Regions from separate parts of the Gracilibacillus caseinilyticus genome, predicted to be linked through region 2. Evidence: predicted binding sites of a transcription regulator. Region 2 holds the regulator's gene; each other region holds the start of a gene.
The links. Region 2 encodes LexA, which represses DNA repair genes until DNA is damaged. Its sites were predicted from a motif close to CGAACATATGTTCG; they were not measured.
Positions count from the first base shown of each region.

Region 1: MUN88_RS16430 (YolD-like family protein) is a predicted target of LexA. The motif match lies at 1,805-1,818, and genes of this name have one in related genera.
Region 3: ruvA (Holliday junction branch migration protein RuvA) is a predicted target of LexA. The motif match lies at 2,098-2,111, and genes of this name have one in related genera.

Region 1 is NZ_CP095072.1:3,436,750-3,443,053, reverse strand. Features, by position in the region: gene MUN88_RS16440 (AAA family ATPase) at 1-602, opposite strand, end outside; gene MUN88_RS16435 (exonuclease SbcCD subunit D) at 604-1,761, opposite strand; gene MUN88_RS16430 (YolD-like family protein) at 1,877-2,209, shown strand; gene MUN88_RS16425 (YozE family protein) at 2,225-2,446, opposite strand; gene tatC (twin-arginine translocase subunit TatC) at 2,465-3,220, opposite strand; gene MUN88_RS16415 (twin-arginine translocase TatA/TatE family subunit) at 3,352-3,525, opposite strand; gene tatA (twin-arginine translocase TatA/TatE family subunit) at 3,547-3,732, opposite strand; gene MUN88_RS16405 (dihydrofolate reductase) at 3,866-4,360, opposite strand; gene MUN88_RS16400 (thymidylate synthase) at 4,378-5,331, opposite strand; gene MUN88_RS16395 (C40 family peptidase) at 5,456-6,304, shown strand, end outside.
Region 2 is NZ_CP095072.1:3,604,575-3,610,878, forward strand. Features, by position in the region: gene tkt (transketolase) at 1-1,162, opposite strand, end outside; gene MUN88_RS17300 (DUF896 domain-containing protein) at 1,346-1,570, opposite strand; gene MUN88_RS17305 (YneB family resolvase-like protein) at 1,679-2,341, opposite strand; gene lexA (transcriptional repressor LexA) at 2,605-3,225, shown strand; gene MUN88_RS17315 (S8 family peptidase) at 3,562-4,554, shown strand; gene MUN88_RS17320 (endonuclease I family protein) at 4,656-5,561, shown strand; gene glnA (type I glutamate--ammonia ligase) at 5,951-6,304, opposite strand, start outside.
Region 3 is NZ_CP095072.1:3,122,941-3,129,244, reverse strand. Features, by position in the region: gene queA (tRNA preQ1(34) S-adenosylmethionine ribosyltransferase-isomerase QueA) at 1-230, opposite strand, end outside; gene MUN88_RS14750 (DUF2905 domain-containing protein) at 244-444, opposite strand; gene ruvB (Holliday junction branch migration DNA helicase RuvB) at 441-1,442, opposite strand; gene ruvA (Holliday junction branch migration protein RuvA) at 1,458-2,057, opposite strand; gene MUN88_RS14735 (BofC C-terminal domain-containing protein) at 2,254-2,799, opposite strand; gene MUN88_RS14730 (YebC/PmpR family DNA-binding transcriptional regulator) at 3,276-4,025, opposite strand; gene safA (SafA/ExsA family spore coat assembly protein) at 4,379-5,371, opposite strand; gene nadA (quinolinate synthase NadA) at 5,516-6,304, opposite strand, start outside.

The DNA of each region.
Region 1 (6,304 bases), 170 kb from region 2:
TTTATTTCGGCAGATTCTTCTTTTAATTTTTCAGTAATATTGCGATACAGATACGTGCGGAAGATTTTTTGTAATACTTCCTCCCGCTCTTTACTATTTTCAGAAATTAATTTGCGAAACTCTCCTTGTGGAATCATGATCATTTTCTTGAATTGTTCATAATCCAATCCGATCATCTGTTCAAGAGTTTCGTTCACTTCTTTAATCTTGGAGACAAGCAGTTCCCATTCTTCCTGCTGATTAGACACATATAAACTGGCACTTGCTACTTCTTCTGTGTATCCTTCTCCTCGTGCCCTAGGTTTAAGTTGTTTGGGACTTCTCGTTACCTGATATTTTTTTCCGTGTAATAAGAAAGTGAAGCGAACGTTCGTTTGATTATCAACCTCTGCAAAATGGCTTCGAAATGCTTCCTGATCTCGATCAGCACCACTTGCCCTGCCGTATAAGCTGAAACAGATAGCGTCAAAGATCGTCGTCTTTCCCGCTCCTGTAGGACCAGTAATTAAAAAGATCGGTTCAGCACCCAGTTCGGTAAAATCAATAAGCTGTTTCTCACGATAAGGACCAAATGCTGTCATTTCCAATTGTAACGCACGCATCTTATTTCCTCCTTTCGTCCGTCATGACTTGATGAATAACTCTTTTTATATACGTTTCTCGTTCTTCAGACAGTTCTGTTTTTTTGATTTCTTTATAAAAGGCAGCAAATAATTGCTCATGCGACATTTCTTGCTTCTCTTTAATGGATTGCAGCTCTCGTAACGATTGATGTACGTATGGGTTTTTTCGTTCTAGTCGAAGAATATTCGGATAGAGTTTGCGGAGCTTAGTGACTGGATCCATGATTTGTCCGTCATCCAGCAAGCGTATCTGTAAATAATCTTCTGTTGGTTCTGCAATTTTTCCATCTAACAGATCTTGAAAATAGCCTTCGAGCACACGTAAATTTCTTGGCGCGTTTAGTGGTATGGTCGATAATTGCTTGTCCTCATTTGTGAGTTCAAGCAAGGTAACGGATTTACGGTGATTGGCTTCAGAAAAAGAATATTTCATTAGAGAGCCACTGTAACGGATATACTCGCTTTTGATTTTTTGTGGCTGGTGTAAGTGCCCTAATGCTACGTAATCGAATGCATCAAACAGGCTTGCGTCGATATAGGGAGTCCCTCCAATCATGGTCAGTCTTTCTTCTGATTCTGACTCCATCCCTCCTGCGATAAATGCATGGCCAACTAGTAGATGACGTGCGTCCGGGTGCTCTGTCATCTTTTCTCTCAATTGGGCAATAATACATTCCATAGCAGCTTGATGCGTTTGAATGGTGGCATCCTGGAAATATGCTTTCACTTGCTCTGGTTCGACATATGGGACCATATGAATATACACATCACCATCAGAGTCCTGTAAATGAACAGGGTGAAAAATATCTTCTATCGTGGTTGCTACATATAATTGCTTGGAACGAAACAAGCTCGCACCAAAACCAAGACGGTCTGGACTGTCATGATTTCCTGAGATCGCTACAATCGGTATCTCTAATTCAACGGATGCCTTCGTTAAGAATGCATTTAATATATCTACTGCTTCGCGCGGAGGTACAGCACGATCGTATAAGTCACCTGCTATAATCAGAAGATCAGGCTTTTCTTTCTCCAAAATAGTGAGAAGCTCTCTTAACACCTCTCCCTGGTCCTCTGTCATATGTAAACCATGAACGATTTTGCCTAAATGCCAATCTGCTGTATGAATAATTTTCACCTAACACGCACCATCCTTTCCATATTTTACTTATAATTATACACGAACAAATGATCGAAGTCCATTGAAACAGAACGTCCGTTTGTGTACACTGTATATTGAGGTGATTACATTGATGAATGATCGAGGTAATATAAAATGGGCATCTTTAATGTTACCGGAGCATGTCAAGATGTTGCAAGATTTTTTTGAAGAAGAAGATACGGTAGATCCTTCCATATTAAGCGAGGATGACTCAGCAGAGATGGAGCATACCATTCAGGAAGCCATACACACATCAGCTGCTATCGAAATAGACTTTAAGGATAACGGAACATATAAAAAAACTGTCGGTACTATTATAAAAGCTGATTTAATAGGACGACAATTGAACTTACTTACAGCACAAAATAACAAGCTAAAGTTACGGTTTGATCAAATCGTATCGCTTCGTTTTCACCATAAGTAAAAGCCATGAGGTTACTCATGGCTTTTCTTCTTCTATATAGCTGTCCCAGAGATTATCAAATGTTGATATAGCTTCTGGGAACGGTGTATGCCATTCCAAGTAACGGCTGATGTCATCATAATCATTGGAATGTTTTGGGAAATCGTGCTCATAAAACATCCAATCTGCCAATTTTCTAGCATTATCTAATTGTTTGTTCCCCCGATAACGCATCATAAAGTGATAGAAAGATTTCATCGTATTCGCTCATCCTCTTTATTCATTTTCCATGAATTCACGATGTTTGTCTTGTTTTTTTCGATAAACCATCCGTGATAACATAATACTGATTTCATAAAGAATAATTAACGGGATTGCTACGATGATTTGCAAAATAAAATCTGGAGGTGAAATCATCGTCCCGATAATGATCAGTATGAAATACCCGTACTTACGTGTTTTCGATAAGAATTGAGGTGTAACGATGCCTAAACTAGTTAGAAACATCGTGATTACCGGCACTTCAAAGAATACCGCAAATGGTAAAGTCACTCGAAAGATAAAACGGAAATAATTCTCGACCGTAAACATCGTTTCAAACATTCCGTCATTTAGTGACAGAACAAATGGTAAGATCAGTTTAATGAAAATGTAATAGCCGAACGCAAGTCCTGCTAAAAATAATAGAAAAACAACTGGAATATAAATTAAGGAAAGTTGTTGTTCCCTCTTCGTTAAACCAGGTCTGACAAAAAACCATATTTGGATGCAGAGAAAAGGTAATGTTCCAGCAAGTGCCACAATAAAGGCAATCATAAAGATAACCCAAATAATTTCTTCAGGTGAAATAAGATTGAGTGTTATATCTATATCGTTTAGAAAGAAATTACGAATATCTTCCACAAAGTACAAACCGCCCATAAAAAATAATATAAAAATAAAGGCTGTCCATAATAAACGATTTCGTAATTCGGCAAAGTGTTCGAGATAACCCATCTCTTTTTCATTTGGTAATGATTTATCTTCCTCCATTTTCAACGTCCCTTCATCGTCAGACAGTGTACCAAAGGCAATCCCTGTTTCAAAAGAAGAAACAGGGATTCTGCATTTCCTATGTAGGTAACCGAAAATGCTTCGGCCACGTTTGTACCACGCTGTTGCTCTTATTTTTCTGATTTGTCTTTGTCATCGTTCATAATATCATTGGTCGCCTTCTTGAATTCTCGCAGTGAACTGCCAACTGCTTTACCGATTTCCGGTAATTTAGAAGGTCCAAAAATAACTAAGGCAATGATTAATATTAAAATTAGCCCAGGAAAGCCAATATTTGAAAACATGTCGTTCACCTCATTATAGGATTACTTCGTTGTATCCGTATCATTCTGTTCTTTCTCATCATCTGTCAAATCACGTGCTGATTTTTTAAATTCCCGTAACGTGTCCCCTGTTGCTTTGCCAATCTCGGGTAATTTCTTAGGTCCGAAGATGATTAAAGCAATGATCAGGATCAATATCAGTCCAGGAAAGCCAATTTGAGATAGCATAAAATGCGCCCCTTTAATTAAAATCTAAAAATATTTGGAGTGTTTCACCGTAAATCCTTTATTGATGGCAATCTCACTTTATTTCTTATCTTATCACGATTTGCATGCCTTGTCTTTATTAACAGTAAAAATATTACGATTTTTTCCGATCATACTGAATGAAGTAGTAATCATAGTTATTGTTTTCGTCTTTTATCCCTTTTTCTTTCTTCGTCTGGTGCCAGTCTGACTCATCAAATTCAGGGAAAAACGTATCACCGTCAAACGTTTCGTCAATGTAGGTCATATAGATACGATCGGCGAATGGTAATACTTGTTCAAAGATATACTCCCCGCCAATGACAAACCATTCTTTGTCAGGTTGTTCTTCATTTAATTGTTGTATATCTGCAATCGAGTGAATCACCTGACTGTTTGTAGCAGTATAGTTTTTATCTCTTGTTACAATAATATTTTCCCTTTTTGGCAATGGACCATTCATTGATTCAAATGTTTTGCGTCCCATAATAATGGTTTGGTTTATCGTCACATCTTTGAAAAATTTCAGATCCTTTGGCAAATGCCAAGGTAAATCATTGTCTTTACCAATTACTCGATTACTTCCCATAGCAAATAATAGTGAAATCATCGTCATTCCTCCTTACGTTATACAGCGACTGGTGCTTTAATCGCCGGGTGCGGTTGATAATTCTCTAATGTAATATCATTTAGCTCGATATCAAAAATCGATACACCTTCCTTAATATGTACAGAAGGTAAGGCTTTCGGATCGCGTGATAGCTGTTCTTTCACCTGTTCGATGTGATTGGAATAAATGTGTGCATCACCGAACGTATGAATAAATTCACCTGACTCCAAACCGCATTCTTGTGCTACTAGAAGTGTTAATAATGCATAGCTTGCAATGTTAAACGGAACACCTAAGAAAATATCACCACTGCGCTGATAGAGCTGACAGCTTAACTTACCATCTGCTACATAGAACTGAAACATCGTATGACAAGGTGGTAAAGCCATCGTTGGCACATCCTCCGGGTTCCAGGCAGAAACAATGTGTCTTCTTGAATAGGGATTTTGTTTTATGGCTTCAACCACTTCTTTTAATTGATCGATCGTTTCATTTTGCGATGTTTGCCACTGTCTCCATTGCTTTCCATATACAGATCCAAGGTTACCATAGGTTGCAGCGAATTGATCGTCTTCTAATATTTGCTTCTTAAACACCGCCATTTGTTCGTCATATTGCTGCTTGAAGGCTGGATCTGTTAGAGAACGGTGGCCAAAATCATCCATGTCAGGACCTTGGTAGTCTTCACTCTCGACCCAGTTTTTAAAAGCCCATTCATTCCAAATATTATTATTATGCTGCAGCAAGTACCGGATGTTCGTATCGCCTTTCATAAACCATAGTAATTCGCTAACAATTAAGCGAAAAGGAACTTTTTTGGTTGTTAATAATGGAAAACCTTCCGCTAAATTAAAGCGCATTTGATGACCGAAAATCGAATATGTTCCGGTATTAGTACGATCTTCTTTGGATGTACCTTCTTTTAATACTTTTTTACATAAATCTAAATATTGTTGTTCACTTTTTGACATCAGTCGTCTTCCTTCCTTCCTGGATACATATATTACAAATTCGTAACAAACATCACGAAAAATCATATTTCCCCTATTTTAACATAAATTTTTCGTAAGTAATAATTTCGCAAGGGGTGGTTTTATGATGTTACAGGATCAATTAGCACGGGTAGTAAAACACTCCGTCGCATACAGCTTTGCATTTAGCCAGCCTTTTATCTTTTATATTGATGCTTACCCAATGATGCAAAATGATGTGTTGGAACAGGCTGACATCAAGTATGGTATGCAGCATGAGGCTGTTCGCATGCTTCAGCATAAATTGCAAAAATTATCGTACTATGACTCATCAGTTGATGGAGAATTCGGCATTTTAACAGAATATGCGTTAAAGAAATTTCAGCAAGACAACTTCCTTGAACAGACAGGCAAATCAGATAAAAAGACGATTCAAGCAATACTGGACAAAGAAGAGCACTTTTACCAGAAACGATTGAATCAAAGTGACCTTGAATTCTCGATGGGTGAAAGTAGCCAGCAAGTATTGCAAATACAGGAAGCTTTATTGTACTTCGGCTATTATCGCGCCAACCTTGACGGAATATATGGTGAAAAAACCGAAGCAGCTATCGAAACGTATAAGCAGGATAAAGGACTTGAAATTCACCATATCGAAGCAGAAGTAAAGGAAGAAAAGGTCGAAACAAGGCAAATAGCAGCAGTAGAAGTAGTTAATGATCAAGCACAATCTACGGAAACTGCTAAGGCTGCTTCAGAGCCAGGCGAAGCGAAAACAACGAAGAAAGCAACTCCTGCTAAAAAAACCGTTACAGTCAGCGGCGTTGTGGCTACGGCTAAAAACTACATGGGAACTCCATATGTTTGGGGTGGTACTTCTACTTCCGGATTTGATTGCAGCGGTTATTTACAATACGTATTCCAACAGCTTGGTGTATCATTACCACGAACAGTCAGCGACATGTGGAACGCT
Region 2 (6,304 bases):
TTTTGTTAGAACCTGCTAAATCGGCACTACCACCGAATAAAGTTGGGACTGTTTTGGCAATAGCATTTAACACTTCACCTGATGTAGCACGTGTTGCTGCTTCATCTTTTCCAGTTTCATATACTGGTAATTCTTTTTCCCAGCCTTCAGGTAATCTCTCATTGATCGCGTCATCTAATTCTTTTGCTAATTCTGGATGAGCATTTTTATAAGCGTCGAATAGTTCGTTCCATTTCTGCTCTTTCTCTTTACCATTGTCAACGATTTTTGTTTTGAAATCTTGGTAAACTTCTTCAGGTACATGGAATGCTTCATGTTCCCAACTATAGAATTCTTTTGTTAAGGCAACTTCTTCCGCACCAAGTGCTGCACCGTGAGAAGCTGCAGATCCTGATTTATTTGGGGAACCATAGCCAATTACAGTTTTCACTTCGATTAAAGTAGGCTGCTCTGTATTTTGTTTCGCTTCTGCAATCGCATTAGAGATTGCTTTCGTATCATTACCATCTTCCACACGAATTACTTGCCAGCCATATGCTTTGAAACGACCTTCTACATTTTCAGAAAATGATTTATTCAATTCCCCGTCTAATGAAATATCGTTGGAATCGTATAAAGCAATAAGTTTGCCAAGTTTCAGGTGACCTGCTAATGAAGCAGTCTCATGAGAAACACCTTCCATTAAGTCACCGTCACTGACAATAGCATAAGTGTGATGATCTACCATGTTATAGTCATCTTCGTTGTATTTAGCTGAAAGATGTTTCTCAGCCATTGCCATACCAACACTCATAGCAATACCTTGTCCTAATGGTCCGGTAGTTGCTTCTACACCATCAGTATGGTGAACTTCCGGGTGACCTGGAGTTCTGGAATCCCATTGACGGAATCCTTTAAGGTCTTCAATCGTTACATCATAACCAGATAAATGAAGTAAGCTATAAAGTAACATAGAACCGTGACCTGCAGAAAGTACGAAACGGTCTCTATTAAACCATTTAGAACTTTTTGGGTTATGGTTCATATGCTCAGTCCAAAGCGTATATGCCATTGGAGCAGCACCCATTGGTAAGCCCGGGTGTCCGGAATTTGCTTGTTCAATTGCGTCTATCGACAATGTTCTGATTGAATTAATAGACAATTGTTCAGTTTGGTTTGACATGATTTTTCCCCTTTCAATATCAAAAAAATATGTACGCACATCTATAATCCTATAACGAAATCCGCTATATGACAAGTATATTAAAGTTAAAACACGATAATTTTCGTTAGAATTATCAGTTTTTTCACCGAAATTCAACTTGTATGGTCGCTCCAGAACAAGTAGTTAAAGAAGAAGAAGTAACTACTTCTTCTTCTTTAACTGTTTTAATTTTTCTGGAGTAACGTCATCGCCATTCGGATCAACGACCGTCATTCCTTTTAATTGATTTTTAAAAGATTTCCTAACATTTTTCAAATAAGCTTCTCGTAATTCTTTTTGTTCTTTTTTTTCTTCTTCTGTTAAACCTTCTGATTTAGATTTTTTCGATAACTCATTAATACGAGCAATTTTATCTTGGGAAAGCATAATATATACACCTCGATTTCTTTTCCATCATTTTTATTCAGACATGAATGCATGTATTTTACCATGAAAAAAAGAGTATACATAACTTGTATACCCTGTCCTTCTATTTTAATCTTCCTTCATAGACTTTTCAAGTGATTGGTATTCCTGATAACGCCGATGGACCGTGGCTTTCGAAACATTATATCCCATCCCTCGTAAGACAGATGCAATTTCATGAAAGGTCAGATTATTTTTTCTCAGCCGTTTCACTTCTTCGATCGGAAAATGTTTGCGTTCTCTTCCTTTCGCAAGGTGTTGATTGGACAGATTCTCCGCTGGATTAAATCCGTTATCAACAGCTTTTCTCATGCCTCGTTTGATTTTAGCGTTATGTAATTTAAGTTGATATTCTTCCACAATCGAGACGATTTGTAATACCATCGAATCTCCTTCTGACAATTGCAATTCGCCATTCTGTGCTAAGCAAAAGATGGATACATCTAACCGTTGTAGCTGATGCAGTAAAGCGATCTTCGTATTTCCTCGCCCTAATCTCGTTTCATCTTGGATAAGTAATGTATCTGCTGTGTTGTTTTGAAATGCTTCGAGGAGAGTAAAGACACCTTCCCTTTCGATTTCATAACCGCTCTGTTTCTCTTCTATTACTTGCACAACCTCCATCTCATATCGGGATGCAAAATAACGCAATTCTTCCTTTTGCCGTTTGATTGAAGTCTCTTGTGTGTCTTTACTTGTACTTACCCGACAATAAATAATGGCTCTAGACATAAAACGTACACCTACAATTCTACAAGTTTGATACTGCTGAAAAATAAAAAAATGCAATACCTAGTATAAATGCTATCAAATAAAAAATGTCAACTTTCGATAAATTTTTTAACAACTTGCATCCCTCCCAGAACTTTTGTTCGTAATTTCATTATACACGAACAAGTGTTCATGTCAACTCTTTTTTCGAACGAATGTTTGTAATGCTATTCTATATATGCTATACTTTGATTAATAAATAATACGTGTTAGGAGATTGAAATATGACAAATCTATCAAAGCGACAAGAGGAGATTTTAGCTTATATTAAAGAACAAGTAGAGTTAAAAGGATATCCACCCTCTGTTCGCGAGATTGGAGAGGCAGTCGGTCTAGCATCTAGCTCAACGGTACACGGACATCTCGCGCGATTAGAGAAGAAAGGATATATTCGCAGAGATCCTACGAAACCAAGAGCAATTGAAGTATTGCCACAAGATGGCGATTTAGAAATCCCTAAGACAGAAGCAACCTTTGCTCCCGTAATTGGTAAAGTAACAGCAGGGCTTCCAATTACAGCAGTAGAAAATATTGAAGAATACATCCCAATCCCACATAATGAAATGCATGCAAGTGAACAGTTGTTCGTATTGATTATTGAAGGGGACAGTATGATTGAAGCCGGTATTCTCAATGGAGACAAAGTGATTGTCAAACAGCAAAACACAGCTGAAAACGGGGATATCGTAGTTGCCATGACAGAAGAAAGCGAAGCAACGGTAAAACGTTTCTTCAAGGAAAAGGATCATATTCGACTGCAGCCTGAAAACGCGACAATGGATGCGTTAATCTACGATAATGTTAGCATTCTTGGTAGAGTTGTCGGCTTATACCGCAGCTTATAATAGATTCAAAAAAAGCCTTTGGCGATACTACCAAAGGCTTTTTACACCAAGATATACACCCCCCTTCTTTTCACTTGTTAAAAATTCCTATATTTTTTCTTTGATTGGTTTGAAGTCTATCAAAATAGGTAATATATATAACAAAACCTTCTTTCGATTGCAGACATTGGATACCGACACATCAACTATCACCCACAGGACAATTAAACTAGCAATCACAGCCTATTATCTCCAAATTATTACAACAATATTAAAATCAGTAAATCTAGTAAACTTTTCCAACCTAATTACATACCTTATATAGAGAGGGTAAATTTTAAAGGAGTGAATTATAAAATGGTACAAAATAAGGTTCACTTAATTCCTTATACGATTCAATCGATTGAGGATTCCAAAAATGAGACCCCAGAAGGCGTTCAACTAGTACAGGCCCCTGCCTTGTGGGAAAAAGGTTTTGAAGGAGAAGATATAGTAGTTGCAGTGATAGACACTGGAATTGAGTCAGATCATCCAGACTTTAAAGATCAAATTATTGGCGGACGAAATTTTACAAGCGATTATAATGGAGACCAAAACAACTTTGAAGACAATAACGGTCACGGAACACATGTATCAGGAACTATTGCAGCAAGTCTTAATGGCGATGGGGTTGTGGGTGTTGCTCCAAAGGCTAAAATATTAAGTCTAAAAGCTTTGACTGGAGAAGGTTCAGGTGAGTATGACTGGATCATTAATGCGATAAACTATGCAGTTGAATGGCGCGGTCCGAACAACGTACGGGCACGAGTTATTTCCATGTCCTTGGGTGGGCCTAATGATATCACTGAAATGCATGAAGCCATTCAAAATGCAGTCAGTAAGGATATATCTGTCGTTGTCGCTACGGGAAATGAAGGAGATGGAAATGAGGAAACTCCTGAATATGCTTATCCTGGAGCGTATAACGAGGTCATTAGTGTAGGTGCTGTTGACTTAAACTTACAGATTGCTCCATTTTCGAATACTAATAATGAGGTAGATCTTGTAGCTCCAGGAGTAGATATTTTATCAACTTATTTAGATAGTAAGTTTGCTAAACTATCAGGAACATCTATGGCTGCTCCCCATGTAGCAGGTGCTTTAGCTTTAATCATTAATTTAAGTGAAAAAGAGTTTGAAAGATCTGTTATTGAGTCAGAAGTTTATGCTCAACTTGTTAGACGTACCCTACCACTTGAATTTCAAAATAGCGCTGAAGGTAATGGCTTTCTTTTGCTTAATCTGGTTGACCAACTAGATAGAATTATTGCTCCAAATGTAAACGAAACGAATAAAACTTCAAAGAAATAAAGAATCATTCTCCACCCATCGTTGTAACATCATTTTTGTAGGTTGCTATTAAGCACCTATCTTTCTATCCATTTCTTATGTCATAAAGAAAGGGGAAAATCATGAACAAATTGGAAGGTGAAAAATTAAAAAACACATTGCTGAAATTAAGAATTAATCAAAAGAAAATTAAAAATACGAAAGAATACTATGATGAAGAGGAAGATTTACGCATTATCAAAGAATATTATCGATACATTAACTTTGACGATGCAGACCCAACTAACTTATATGAGCAACTAAATAGATTAACGACAAGTACACATGAAAATCAACTTCCTTATAATTCTGAAACGCGTGATTATCTTTATTCTACAATTGATCTCCATATGGACGGGAACTTAAAAAGTATCTATTCAGGAAGCCACAAAGATCCTGAACAAACCATCAAAGAAGATCATGAAACAGTACAACTAAGGCAACAAGAGTATGAAAAATTGTCAAGTTATAAATCAGAAGAGGATGATTTGTGGATCAAATCATTAGCAAAAATTGAACGTGACAACATGTTTAATTGTGAACATGTCGTTCCTCAGTCATGGTTTGATGAAGATAATCCAATGAGAGGCGATCTACACCATCTTTTCACATGCGACAAAAAATGTAATTCGACCAGATCCAATTATCCTTACGTTGATTTCAAAGACTACACACCAGATATGGACATTGAGACAATAAAAACACAATGCGGAAAATACGAAAAAGAAAAATTTGAACCCGAAAGCGGCAAAGGTGAGGTTGCCAGAGCAACATTATACTTTTTGATAAGATATCCTGGGATAATTAATCAATACAACGATCTAGATATTGAAACCCTTCTAAATTGGCATCAAAAATTTGAAGTGTCCAAACACGAAAAACACCGTAATAAAGAAATATTCCATATTCAAAAGAATAGAAATCCCCTCATTGATTTTCCTGAATACGCAGATAGAATTAATTTCAAGCTAAGCAAAGATAGCAATTAATGGTTGTCATTATAAACATATTTTAACACCCTACTACCCTACTCCATAAATTTTCATGGATGAGTAGGCGAACTTCTCAAGATTTTTAACAGTCTGTTGGAGAGCATTCTCGCTAAGAATGCTCTTTTTTTATATGAAAAGAGAGTCCAATAAAAACTATCATGAAGAATAGGGACAGAAGCAAATCGTGCTCAATAGTAGCATTGTTCTTATTTTTAAATTTTTAAAGTACTGGGACATCGCTCCTCGCGTCCTGCGGGCTACGGGAGTCTACGTGGTTGACTTACGTTGATCAGATGATCATTTACGGGGGACGGTCTCGAGGTGGATAAATATAACTACGAAAAAGAAAAACCCCCAACACCAACAGTGCCAAGGGTTTCTGCTTATTAATATGATTGGATGTATTGTTCTCTTTCCCAAGGGTGTACTTGCGTACGGAACATATCCCATTCGATTTCTTTAGATTCAATAAAGTGCTCGAATAAGTGCTCTCCAAGCGCTTCGATGATTGTTTCATCTGTTTTTAATTGATCTAAAGCATCAGCAAGAGTTGCTGGTAAATCCTGAACGCCATTAGCTTCACGCTCTTCTTTATCCATTACATAGATATTGCGGTCCACTGCTTTAGGTGCTTCTAATTGATTTTCGATACCATCTAAACCAGAAGCTAATAAAACAGAAAGTGCTAAGTATGGATTCGCAGATGGGTCTACACTACGTACCTCAACACGAGTACTCAA
Region 3 (6,304 bases), 480 kb from region 2:
GCACCTGTATCCTGTTTCATACCATACAATCTTGCCGGCAACACTTTTGTATTGTTTAAGACTAAACAATCACCTTTTTCAAGAAAATCTAATATATCGTAAAAATGGTGATGTGTGATCGATCGCTTTTCACGATTTAACACCATTAACCTTGAACTAGCGCGATCTTGTAACGGTGTCTGTGCGATTAATTCCTCTGGTAAATCAAAATCAAAATCTTCTATATTCATGCCTTTACTCCTTCTACTTAAAACGTCCTATTATTGCAAAAATAATTGTCAGGATAATACTCACAATTATTGATGTCATGATTGGAAAATGAAAAGATACATTACCTTTTTTAAAGCTGAAATCACCAGGCAGCTTACCAATGAATCCCCATAACAGACCAACGATTATACATACAATCCCTATTACAATAAAGATTTTACCGACGTCCGTCAAGATTCAGGCACCTCCCGGTCAAAGTGTGCATAAGCTTTGGACGTAACAAGCCGTCCTCTTGGTGTACGTTGAATAAATCCTTGCTGTAATAAATAGGGCTCATAGACATCCTCAATTGTTTGTGACTCTTCGCCAATGGACGCTGCAATCGTATCTAAGCCTACAGGTCCACCTTTGAAACCGTCAATGATTGCAAGTAATAATTTATGATCAATGTGATCAAGCCCTTCCTGATCAACCTGTAACATCTTTAACGCCTGCTGTGTTGTTTGGATCGAGATACTTGGTTCACCTTTAACCTGCGAAATATCCCGTACCCTTTTCAACAAACGATTCGCAATCCTCGGAGTGCCACGTGACCGTCTCGCTACTTCCATCGCAGCTACTTTTTCTATTTGCACTTGAAATATGTCAGCCGTCCGTTCGACAATGGCACACAAGTCCACTACTTCGTAAAATTCAAGTCTTGATAATACACCGAAGCGGTCACGTAATGGTGCTGATAGAAGACCTGCTCTAGTTGTAGCACCTACTAAGGTAAACGGCGGTAAATCGAGTTGAACAGATCTTGCACTTGAACCTTGACCAATGACGATATCCAGACAGAAATCCTCCATTGCTGGATAAAGGATTTCTTCCACTGCACGGGGCAGTCGGTGAATTTCGTCAATGAATAAGACATCACCGACTTCCAATGAGGAAAGTATCGCTGCTAAATCACCAGAGCGTTCGATGGCCGGGCCGGATGTTTGCTTAAATTGGACACCCATCTCATTGGCAATAATCTGTGCCATCGTCGTTTTACCAAGACCTGGAGGACCATATAATAATACATGATCGAGTGGTTCGTTTCTCATTTTGGCAGCTTCGATAAAAATTGCCAAGTTATCTTTAGCTTTATGCTGACCAATGTATTGCTTCAGCATTTTTGGGCGCAGACTTAATTCTTCAGATAAATCTTCTTCTTGGATCTCATTGGAAATAATCCGTTCCTCCATCATGGAATCTCCTTTCTATTTCATTAGTAAGGCTAACCCTTTTCGTATGTATGTATCCGCCGCATCACTCTGCTCTTTCGCTAAGACTGGTTTAATCGTATTAATTTCTTTTTCCGAATAACCTAATGCTTTAAGTGCCTCTATCGCTTCAGATAAAGCATTATTTTCCTCTGTTTTATCTGGCTGCTGGTTAAATAAATCTTCAGTATGAAAGTCAAAAGGTAATTTCCCTTTTAAATCCAGGATCATTTGGCGTGCTGTCTTCTTCCCTACTCCCGGAAAACTTGTCAAAAACTTTTCATCTTCCTGATCGATCGCCAGGACGAAATCTTTAACAGAAGTTGTGGCCAATACAGCTAATGCACCTTTAGGTCCGATTCCCGAAACATTTAAGATTTGCGCGAATAATTTTTTTTCTTCCTGGTTTTGAAATCCGTATAAAATTTGTGCATCTTCCCTTACATAATGATACGTGTAAACCTTTAATTGCTCACCTGTTTGTACTTGAAAGCGATAAGGATTCGGACAGATTACTTCATATCCTATTCCATTCGTTTCTATCAGAATGGTTTGTTCCGTTATATCCGATACTAATCCATTTATATATGCAATCATATCACTGATCTCCTCTTCATTCCAAATTCGCACTCGTTCACAAGCATACGTTCGTATTTAATCTTAGCTTATCTAACGATCTTTCGCAAGAAGTAGGAGGAAATAAAATGATAGGAATAACGAGCACTTAAATATGTTCAATATCATTTGCAGTGTCTTTTTATCAATAAAAAAAGTTGAACGATAATATCATCGTTCAACTGTTCACTGCTTCAGCTTTTTGATAGGAACGGAATGTTTCTAACACTTCCGAATAATCCTTTTTTGTATTAATTTTGATACCTTCTTTTAAGCGCTCATATAAGTGTGATTCTAATTCATCGGTATCGATCTGGTAAAACGACTGTACCGCGGATTCTTGTACAGGAACACCTTCAAAGATGGTCAGCTTGCCATTTTTAATACCAAAATAGCCATTGGCTTTTAAATATGGAGATATATCGTTGACTTCTTTTCGGAAACGGATGTGTCCTTCTTTTTGCTCCATGACTTGCCAATCCTGATATTCTGCCCAAAAATCCTGCATGGAAGCGATCGTTTCTTCAACTTGCTCCCGCTCTACTTTGCCATCTATATAATGTTTTTCCAATGTTAGTTCAATTGTAAGCGGGTCTTGTGCAACTGCCATGACTTCTTTTGGACTCTCCGCATTACTCTTTGGTGTTTCTTGTATAGATTGATAGCTGATAACGCCTATTATTGCCACAATGACTCCGTTTAATAGTAACCATAACTTGCTCATTAAAGACCCTCCAATCGAGCTATGTTTACTATTAGGATGTCCAAACTGTGAAAATATAATCATCTTTTTTAAAAATCTTCAGAACGATAATGGTTGTAAAATGCACGTTTCTTTGCCGTAAGAAAAATTGGCTTAATCACTAACAGTCCTAACTAACGTAATATATAAAACTTCCTTTAATATCGATTATGTTAACTAGCTTGGTGGTAATTTTGAAATTGTTAATGTGCTGGGATAACGCTCCGGCCAAGCACTTCTTGTCCTGCGGAGCATATTTCCGGAGCTTTGCTAAGCAAATAAATGAAATCAAAATTACCACATTGTCAAATAGTTTCACTTTACATAATCTGAATTTTAAGAAACATTAATCCTCTTCTGTCTATATTTTTGTAATTTGCCTTCGGGAGATTCAATATATCCTTTTCCTGCTTATAAGAAAAGACTGACTCCTATTCTTGGAATCAGTCTTTTTATTCTTACAATTGCTCCATAATTGCTTCGTCTGCTTCTATGTTATGATGAACTTCCTGGACATCTTCCATATCCTCTAACATTTGAACTAACTTAACCATTTTGTTACCTGCTTCTTCATCTACTGCTGACATGGTTTGTGGAATCATGGTGATTTCTGATGTTTCAAATGTGAAGCCACTTTCTTCCATCGTTTTCTTCACGTTTTGGAAGTCTTCAGGATCGGCATATATTTCGTAAGCACCTTCGACAGTTTCCATCTCTTCAGCTCCAGCTTCGATTGCTTCTAACATCACGGTATCTTCATCCGCATCTGTCGTCTCTCGATCAATGACGAAATAACCTTTACGATCAAACATAAAAGCGACACAGCCATTCTCACCTAAGTTACCACCATTTTTACTAAAGGCATGGCGTAATTCAGAGGCTGTACGGTTTTTGTTATCGGTTAACACTTCTACCATAACAGCTGTACCACCTGGTCCATACCCTTCATAAGTCAATTCTTCAAAGTTCGCTCCATCTAAATCACCTGTTGCTTTTTTAATGGCGCGATCTATATTGTCATTTGGCATATTATCTGCTTTTGCCTTCTCTACTACCAGACGAAGACTCGCATTCATATCCGGGTCGCCACCACCTTGCTTTGCAGCTAAATATATATCTTTCGCATGCTTCATAAAAATTTTACCGCGTTTCGCATCTTGTGCATTTTTTCTTCTTTGAATGTTCTTCCATTTAGAGTGTCCTGCCATACATTCTCACCTCTCGTAATCTATCTTATTCTCCATCTTTTACTTTATCATAACTGCAGACAATTGAAAATGTTGTGACACTGCCATACGTGCGGATTTCAGGATATATCATCCCAACACAATATTATATCATCTTCTACCAGTTTTTTTTATGTTGAGGATATTGATGTTAAGGATTGCTTATACAATTAAAGAGCAAAAAACCCCAACCCCCTGGTCCTAACTAACTTAAGCATATTTATAGGTACTTTCACTTTGCTTTTTCAACGCCATCCTCATTTTCTATGAGCGTATCTAAATCCTTTCTCATAAAGAAAAAAACTCCACTTATCACAAGTGGAGTAAATAAAATTTTATCTGCTTCCTCCGCAACCGCAATCGTCGTCATCTTGCGGATTGTGTGGCATGCCTTGTGGTCCGTATGAAGGATATGGCATTGGCTGCTGTCCCGGCATACCTTGTGACGGTAATGGCATCATCGGATAATTTGGCATTCCCGGCTGTGGGATCATCGGGTCACCTTGCATTGGGATTGGTTGTTGTTGCATGCCTTGTTGCTGCTGCATTTGAGGCATCATCTGCTGTTGTTGACTTGGCATCATTTGATTTGATGGCATTTGTGCTTGATACCACCCCTGTTGTCCTTGAGAAGGTGCCTGCTGTTGTGCACCTTGTACTTGCTGCATACCCGGCATTTGTTGTGGCATCTGCTGTGGCATTTGGCCAGGGTATCCATGGTGATGTCCTGGGTAACAATGGTGAGAGCCATGATGCGGTGACATTGGTGGCACCTGGCCAACTGGACCATAACCATAAGGAATCCCCTCTGATGAATAGCAAGGTGCTTGTGGTTGTTGCGGATAAACAGGATGAACTGGTTTTTGCGGACTTACCTTTTGTTCTTCCAGCACTTCCTCTTCTTCGATTGGTGTCGGATAAAAATTCGCTTCAAAATTATTTGTTAGCTGTGTCCACTTTAAATCTTGCGAATGGGATGGTGCAGGTGCTGGCTGTTGTTTGTTAAAATGAATCGGTAAAGGTGGCATTTCTTTTTTTAGTGGTTCCCATTTTTTATCATCATCTTCTTCAACTTTTGGTGGCAGAATTTGAGTTGGTGGTTTTACCTCTTGTTTATCCTTTTTTCCTGGTGTTACTTGTTGCTTCTTGTTCGGCGGCATCTGGTGGTGATTATCATGGCCTGTTGGCACTTTTATTTTCATTCCTGGCATAATCATATCTGGATTGGAAATTTGCGGATTGGCAGCAATGACAGCATCAAGGCTGACACCATATTTTTGCGCAATGGTCCATAAACTTTCATCTTTTTGCACAATATGAATTTTCAATGCAATTTCTCCTTTCTTCTTGGTAAGTATGGAAGGGCATTTGTCTCGATCTAATCCATCTTCTTTAACAACATATGCAAAATGCCTAAAATGTTGAATAAAAAAAGAAGGATATCTTTTTAGACACCCTTCCTTAACCGTATATTACGAGATCCTTAACATCCGATTTAATGCCAATCTTGCATTTGCTGCAATTTTTTCTTCCACAATAATCTGATTACTCCCTTTTCCCTGACTAATTTCATCTAATGCCCAGGTAAGATGTGGCAGATCAATCCGGTTCATGGTGAGACATGGACACATATACGGATTTAATGAAATTATTTTTTTATCGTGATGCTGTTTTATTAAACGATTGACCAGATTCATTTCTGTACCGATTGCCCATTGGCTTCCGGATTCAGCTTGCTGTAGGCTATCAATAATATATTTCGTTGAACCCGCGTAATCTGCTCGTTGTACCACGTCATATTTACATTCAGGATGGACAATAATGTTCATCTCCGGAAATGAATGCCGAACTTCTTCGATATTGTTTATAGTAAAATTCTCATGCACCGAACAATGACCTTTCCACAAGATGACACGGATTTGATCAGGCGATTGATCGGTTTCCAGTTTCCTGTTAATCGGGTCCCATACCGCCATTTCATCCAGGCGGACACCTAATTTGACCGCTGTATTCCGGCCAAGATGCTGATCAGGTAAAAATAACAACCGTTCCTTTTGTTTAAAAGCCCATTTCACCATCTCTTTCGCATTCGAAGATGTTACGGTCGCCCCGCCATGCTCGCCAACAAATGATTTAATAGCAGCAGTGGAATTCACATAAGTAAGCGGTAAAATAGTATCTCCAAATAACGTCTGTAAAGCATCCCAGGCTTCCACCACCTGTTTATCGTCCGCCATATCCGCCATAGAGCATCCTGCCCG